2 regions of the Brevibacterium sp. LAARM2_SD2 genome follow, and region 2 is predicted to be linked to the other one. Evidence: predicted binding sites of a transcription regulator. Region 2 holds the regulator's gene; the other holds the start of a gene.
The links. Region 2 encodes LexA, which represses DNA repair genes until DNA is damaged. Its sites were predicted from a motif close to TCGAACANNTGTTCGA; they were not measured.
Positions count from the first base shown of each region.

Region 1: AC2W7K_RS04360 (HNH endonuclease signature motif containing protein) is a predicted target of LexA. The motif match lies at 1,563-1,578, and genes of this name have one in related genera.

Region 1 is NZ_JBNFOM010000004.1:163,827-167,232, forward strand. Features, by position in the region: gene AC2W7K_RS04360 (HNH endonuclease signature motif containing protein) at 1-1,516, opposite strand, end outside; gene AC2W7K_RS04365 (hypothetical protein) at 1,625-1,993, shown strand; gene AC2W7K_RS04370 (FMN-binding glutamate synthase family protein) at 2,959-3,406, shown strand, end outside.
Region 2 is NZ_JBNFOM010000012.1:73,991-77,396, forward strand. Features, by position in the region: gene AC2W7K_RS09565 (histidinol-phosphate transaminase) at 1-508, opposite strand, end outside; gene AC2W7K_RS09570 (LysM peptidoglycan-binding domain-containing protein) at 518-829, opposite strand; gene lexA (transcriptional repressor LexA) at 1,073-1,828, shown strand; gene AC2W7K_RS09580 (hypothetical protein) at 2,349-2,603, opposite strand; gene AC2W7K_RS09585 (ATP-dependent DNA helicase) at 2,636-3,406, opposite strand, start outside.

The sequences.
Region 1 (3,406 bases), on a different contig from region 2:
TCGCCGTCTGCTTCTCGTCGGCGAAGCGCTTCTCGGTGGCGACCTGCACCGTCTTGGCCGAGTCGCTCATGAGGTGGAAGAACACTCTGCCGTTGAGTCCGGAGGAGGTGAGTTCGGACATCGGCACCGGATTCTCGGTGCCGGTCTTGCCCTGGCCAGTTCTCGAGGCGAGATCCTCGGCCTTCGCCGTGACGACGAGCGAGTACCTCGCGCCCGAATTCGGGCGATTCATCTCGATCTTGCCGATCAGGGAGGCGAATCGTTCGTAGATCCACCGGCGGGCCGAGGGCTGAGCGTCGATCGTGCTCACCGTCGTGCCGTCGCTGCGCACTCCATAGGCGCTGCCGTCCGCACCGCCGTGACCTGCCATCGCAGCCGTTCCTCCCGAGGCATCGGCACTGGTGCCCGTGCCCGGAAGTCGCTGGCCGGTGCCGTCCTGAGCGAACAGCGGCGCATCGTGCCGGTCGCCGGAGAGCACCGCATCGAGCACGTCGAAGGCGCTGGGTGACTCCTCGCCGGCCGCCTCGGTGCCGGGGAACCCGCTGCTGCCGAGGCCGCCATCTCGGCTGGCATCGCGATCACTGGTGGGGTCGTCATTCCTGCCGGCGTCGCCATTCCTGCCGGCGTCGCCCTGACCGCTCGCTGCATCCGCGCCGCCCTGCTCGCCGGTTGTCCGGCATGACTCGATTCTCGAGGTCAGCAGGCCGTTGAGCAGGCCGCCGGTGATCGGGTCGAGCCGACCCGACAGCTCCCAGTCACCGTTGCGGCGAGCGCGCAGATGAACCGAGTAGTCCGACCGGTCGCGTCCCTCGGACGGCTCCTTGCCGTCGGGGTCGATGATGTCGAGCATGCGCTGGAAGATCTCGCGCAGGTCGGAGACGCGGACGTTGGGCGCTTCCTTGACCAGTCGCTCCTCGGTCTCGGCCCGCAGTTCGGCGCTCACCCAGGCAGGCAGTCGTTTCATGCATTCGGCGATGACCGCCGCCTGGTTCGCCGACAGGACTCCCTCGTGGAGGCCGTCTGCGGCCTTGGGGGCCAGCGGCGGCATCGGCTGACCGGAGAGGTCGACGCGTCCGCCGAGGTTGTTCGCCGCCTCGGTGCGCCGATAGGCCTCCTGGTCCGACAGTCCCAAACGATCCTTGACGAGTGCCTTCGTCGTCTTCGCGCCGAAGTCCGTGGGCACTCCGACTCGCTGGAAGATGGCGAGGGTGACGGCGTTGAGTGAGGCGTTGACGCGGTTGATCGCTTCGAGCGCATCGGCGAGGATCACCGCGTCGTCGGGGCCCACCGGCCGTTCGAAGGTGCGGACTTCGCTTTCGAGCCGGGTCAGGTTCGTGATGCTGTCGAGGACTTCGGGCGCGAACTCGGACAGACGGGACCAGGCCGCATCGGTGAGCAGCGGATGCCGGCTCAGCTTCCTCGTGTCCGGCATAGAGCGCGTCGAGTCAGACGTGGCGTTCCCCGTGTCGAGCGTGGCATTCTGCGAGGCGGAGATGACGTTCCCCGTGTCAGCCATGTCGGCGACCGCCGCAGCCGGGTCGTCGTCATCGATGGGTCCCGGGCCGATTACGTCTTCGTCGACCGACAGCGCCGAGACGTCGGCCGCGAGCGCTGCGCTGCGGCGATGCCCATAGTCATCGGGATCGTTGGCACCGGGAGAGTCATCGGGCTCCTCAGCGCCGGGGGCTTCCCCGGCCGGAGTCGCATCACTTTGAGCCTCGCCGATCTGAGCCTCGTCGATGTGAGCGTCAACGACGGGAACCTCGCCGACCGGATTCCCATCGAACGGAGCCCCCTCGACCGGAGTCTCCTGGATCGAAGCCTCAGCGATCGACGTCTCAGGCGACGCTGGACCCTCAGCTTCCGGTACGGCCGGGATCTCCTCGAAGAGTTCGGCGTGGATGCTGCCGCTGAGGTCGAGTCCGGCATCCCTGAGCTGGTCGAACAGCGATTCCGGAGCTCCGGTCGGTCGACTCGAGCCGCCTGCGGATGACCCCGGTCCAGATGAACCCGGCCCAGAAGAACTCGGCCCAGATGAACCCGGTCGCTTCGACGCGGATCCCCGCTTCCCCGCAGGCGACGTACGGGCACGGTCGCCGTTCCCGTGGTTCTGCCTGTCCGGGGTGAGTGTCATGACTCCTGATCCGTTCGCCAACGCTCATCGTTGTTGGTCTGATTCTACTCCGCGAGTGTGACATGCACAACAGTCTGTTCCCAATTTATTCGATCTTTTTTCACAATGAATTCATTCACTCAGTGATTTCCGCCTGCCGACAGAAGTCGCTGGTCACGGACGTACGCGGTCGGGAATTCATCGAACTCGCAACGACTTCACCCGACATCACCGCCCCACGCCGACCGCACCCTCGGTTCGCCGCGCCGACCGCGCCCACCGTCCCGGTCCGCCGCACCCACCGCCGCGTCCGCCCCTGGGCCACCGCACTCACCCTCGGTTCGCTGCGCCGACCGCCCCGCCCCTGAGCTCCGAGCAGTTCCGTCCCGGCCTCGCCCATCTCCAGACTCCGCATCCATCCTCGACTCCCCTCCACCCACGACTCCCCGCCACCCCAGACGCCAACTCCCGACTCGCGCTCCCTCCCGACCCCAACACCGACCCCGCACCACCACCTCCGAACACCCACCGCGCAGGCCGAGACCACCCACCGCGCACACCGAGACCACCCAGGGTTCACGAAAACTCAGGTGGCCCTTTCCTGAAATCTCCGTTCCGGCGGTCTAGGCTCGGCTTGAGGCACATCTGTGCACGTCGTCCGCGCTGGCCTGCGCGGCTCGCCGCCCGCACAGAGCCGTCAGATCCGCACAGACCCATCAGTTCCCACAGAGCCGATAGTTCCGCACAGAGCCGTCAGTTCCCACAGCACCGTCAGTCCGTGCAGTGACCACCGTCGCGCACCGCCGCCTCGGTGCCTGCGCTGACGCGCAACCCAAGGAGGCGCAATGAAAGGTCAGCTCCCCATCGTTCGCTTGGTCACCGGTGAGACCACGGGACAGCGCATCGCACGGATCGCCGCAGCCGCCTCGGCGGTCGGGCTCGGAGCACTCGCCGCCTGGGACGTCACGCAGAAGAAGCACTCGATCCTCCGCAACTACCCGATCGCGGGACATGCGCGCTTCCTCCTCGAGTCGATCCGACCGGAGATCCAGCAGTACTTCATCGAACGGAACTGGGACGGCCGACCCTTCAGCCGCGACGCCCGCACGACGATCTACGAACGGTCGAAGGGCATCCTCTCCGAGCACGCCTTCGGCACCGAGCACGACGTCGACCGCACCGGCTACGAAGCGCTCATGCACTCGACGACCCCGCTGCCCAACTCCCCCACCCCGCCGCGGATCCGGGTGGGCGGCAACGACTGCACCCAGCCCTACGACATCTCCCTGCTCA
Region 2 (3,406 bases):
GGAAGACGATGTCGGGATCGACGCGGGCCACCTCGGCGGCGACGGATGCGGCGTCGAGTTCGAACTCCTCGTCACGGGAGCCCGCCACCCAGCTCGCGCCGGTGCCGGTCGTGATGAGCGGGTGCATCGAGTAGCTCGGGGTGAAGCCGAGAGCGGTGCGTCCGGGGCCGCCGAAGGCCTGGACGATGTGGGAGAGGACCTCATTCGAGCCGTTGGCCGCCCAGATCATCTCCGGGACGAGGTCGAACGAGCCGCCCGCCCGTTCGTTGACGCCGTCGAGGTAGGTGACGAGGTGCTCACGCAGCGCCGTGAACTCCCGGTCGGGGTAGCGGTTGAGTCCGGCGAGGTGGCCGTCGACGGCCCGGCGCATCGCCTCGGTGACGACCTCGGGGATCGGATAGGCGTTCTCGTTGACGTTGAGCTGCACCGGAACGTTGAGGTGCGGAGCGCCGTAGGGCTGCTGACCGACGAGGTCGGAGCGGACCGGCAGAGAGTCGATGTTTCCCACACACCGATTTTAGCGCTGGGGAACGTCGAGGCTCTGGCCCGGGTGGACGACAGGGCTGTCAAGGTGGTTGAGCTCGACGATGTCGGCGACGACCTCACGGGTGTCGCGGTCGAGACCGAGGTTCGAGGCCACGGTCCACAGCGACTCGCCCTCGCCGACGACGACGGCGTCAGCGGCGACTCCGACGACCTCTCCCTCAGCGACCGCCTCGGCGGTGAACGTCTGGGTGGAGATGAAGAGCGTTCCGCCGATGATGGCGAGAGCGCACAGGGCGGTGCGGAGCAGGCGCACGGCGCGGCGGCCGCGGACGGTCAGACGCATTTCGTGATTCTTCTCAGACATCGCTTTACCTCTTTCTTCGTACGATTCCATCCGCAATGGGTAGAACGTCTGTTCTATTCAACATGCCAATCGAACAAATGTCCAGTCCATCTCGAACATTTATGAGACAATGAGCGAGAACCAGCGTTGTTGATCGATCTCGAACAACCATCCCAGGCGGCACTGACACGAGATCTCTCGAAGCGCTTCGACCGGTGGGATTAGAACGAAGGGGAAGAGGCAATGGTGCAGAACAAACGAGGCAGAGGCAGGCCGCGCAACGAGGATGTGGCCAGCGAGATCGCGGCTGCGCGCAGCGAAGAGGACGAGGTCGAGATCCCCGACGGGCCGACCGGAGCCGGCGACTTCCGACTCTCCCCCCGGCAGCGGCTCGTCCTCGAGACGATCGAACGCGCCGTCGTCACCAACGGCTACCCGCCGAGCATGCGCGAGATCGGCGAGGCCGCGGGGCTCGCATCGCTCTCGAGCGTGGCGCATCAGCTCTCGCAGCTCGAGCGGCTCGGCTATGTCCGTCGCGACCCCAAGCGCCCTCGGGCGATCGAGGTCGTCAATCCCTTCGAAGAGGAGGAGGCGGAGCGCGCGAAGTACGAGGAGCTTGCGAACAACACCGTCCAGGTCCCCGTCGTCGGCCGCATCGCCGCCGGTGGTCCGATCCTCGCCGAGCAGGAGGTCGACGACGTCTTCTCCCTGCCGACGCAGGTCGTCGGCTCCGGAGAGATGTTCCTCCTCAAGGTCGTCGGCGATTCGATGATCGAGGCGGCCATCTGTCACGACGACTGGGTGGTCGTGCGCAAGCAGCACACCGCCGACAACGGACAGATCGTCGCCGCCCTCCTCGACGGCGAGGCGACGGTGAAGACGCTCAAGCGCAAGGCCGGACGTCAGTGGCTGCTCCCGCAGAACAAGGACTACGACCCCATCGACGGCACGTACGCGCAGATCATGGGTCTCGTCGTCGCCGTCATCCGCCGCCTCTGAGAGCTGCTACCGGGCACGGCCTGCGCGGAGCGACTGCGCATATCGCGGGCACTGCCTGCACAGTTCGCCTGCTCGAGCACTGCCAGCGCCCGGCGACGAGTGCCCTCGACCGGTCACGGTCGGGGGCATTCGTGCGTTCCGCAGGGTCCCCGGGCGCGGACGACCACCTCGGCGGCAGGGCACGACCGCCTCGGCGGGGTCAGATTTCGAATCCCGCACACGCAACCGCACAGACAACCCGTGCACGCGGTGGATCAGCGGCTCCGCGTAGGGCCTACGAAGCTCCGCGGTGTATCAGCGGCGCCGCGGTGGTCTTCGCGCTCCGGGTGCCCTTCGACCGCCTCGGCGGGCTTAGATTTCGAATCCCGCCCACACAGCTGCACGGACAACCCGTGCACGCGGTGGATCAGCGGCTCCGCGTAGGGCGTGCGAAGCTGCGCGGGGTGATTGCCGCTGAGGGTTGTGCGTGCGAAACCGCGCGACGGATCTGCGGCGCAGCTGAATCAGATACTGGGATCGTTCAGGGGCTGTTCTGCACATCGGTCAGGGAGTCGGCGGTCGGATAGCCCTGCGTCGAGTCGCCCATTCCGAGCAGAATGACCAGGGTGAGCACCATGGCAGCACCGCCGAGAACGAAGGCCGCAACGGGCCAGACGTTGAGATAGGTGGCACCCATGAGCAGTCCGATTCCCCCGGCGGCGAAAAGGGCGAGACCCGTGAGGAGACTCGCCAGCCAGTGTTTCCGCTGGGGCTTCTTCTTCCGTTTGCGCGCCATGGCGCGAACTGTACCACCCGGCCCCGAGGACCTCATCCCTTGGCTGCGCCGTCGTCCTTCGCGTCAGCGAGGCGACCGAGGGCCGTGCGGACGAGCTGCGCGTCCGTCGTCGGCCACATCTGCGGCATCGAGTTGACGAGGTATCCGGCGTACCGAGCCGAGCGCAGCCGCGAGTCGAGCACTGCGACCACTCCCTTGTCGGCCGTCGAGCGGATGAGGCGCCCGGCACCCTGGGCCAGGCGCAGTGCGGCATGCGTCGCGCTCACCGCCATGAACCCGTTGACACCGCGCTTGTCGGCGTCGCGGGCCCGCGCCTGCATGAGCGGATCGTCCGGGCGCGGGAAGGGGATCCGGTCGATGATGACGAGCCGGTTCGTCCTCCCCGGCACGTCGACGCCCTGCCACAGCGACATCGTCCCGAACAGACACGCCTCATCGTCGGCGGCGAACCGGGAGACGAGCGACGGCAGACCGTCCTCGCCCTGGAGGAGGATCGGAACATCGACCTTGGCTCGCAGATGCTCGGCGGCGGCATTCGCTGCCGCCTTCGAGGAGAAGAGTCCGAGCGCCCCGCCACGGGACGCGGTGACGAGCGCTTCGAGTTCGGCCAGCGCCTCTTCGCTCAGCCCGCTGCGACCGGGTTTGGGCAGATGAGAGGCGACGTAGATGATCCCCTGCCGGCCGTAGTCGAACGGTGAGCCGACGTCGAGGCCGTCCCACCTCGGCGCATCCGGTCCGAAGAGACCGAGCGAGGCGGCTACGGCGTCGAAGTTCCCACCGAGGGCGAGCGTCGCCGAGGTCGC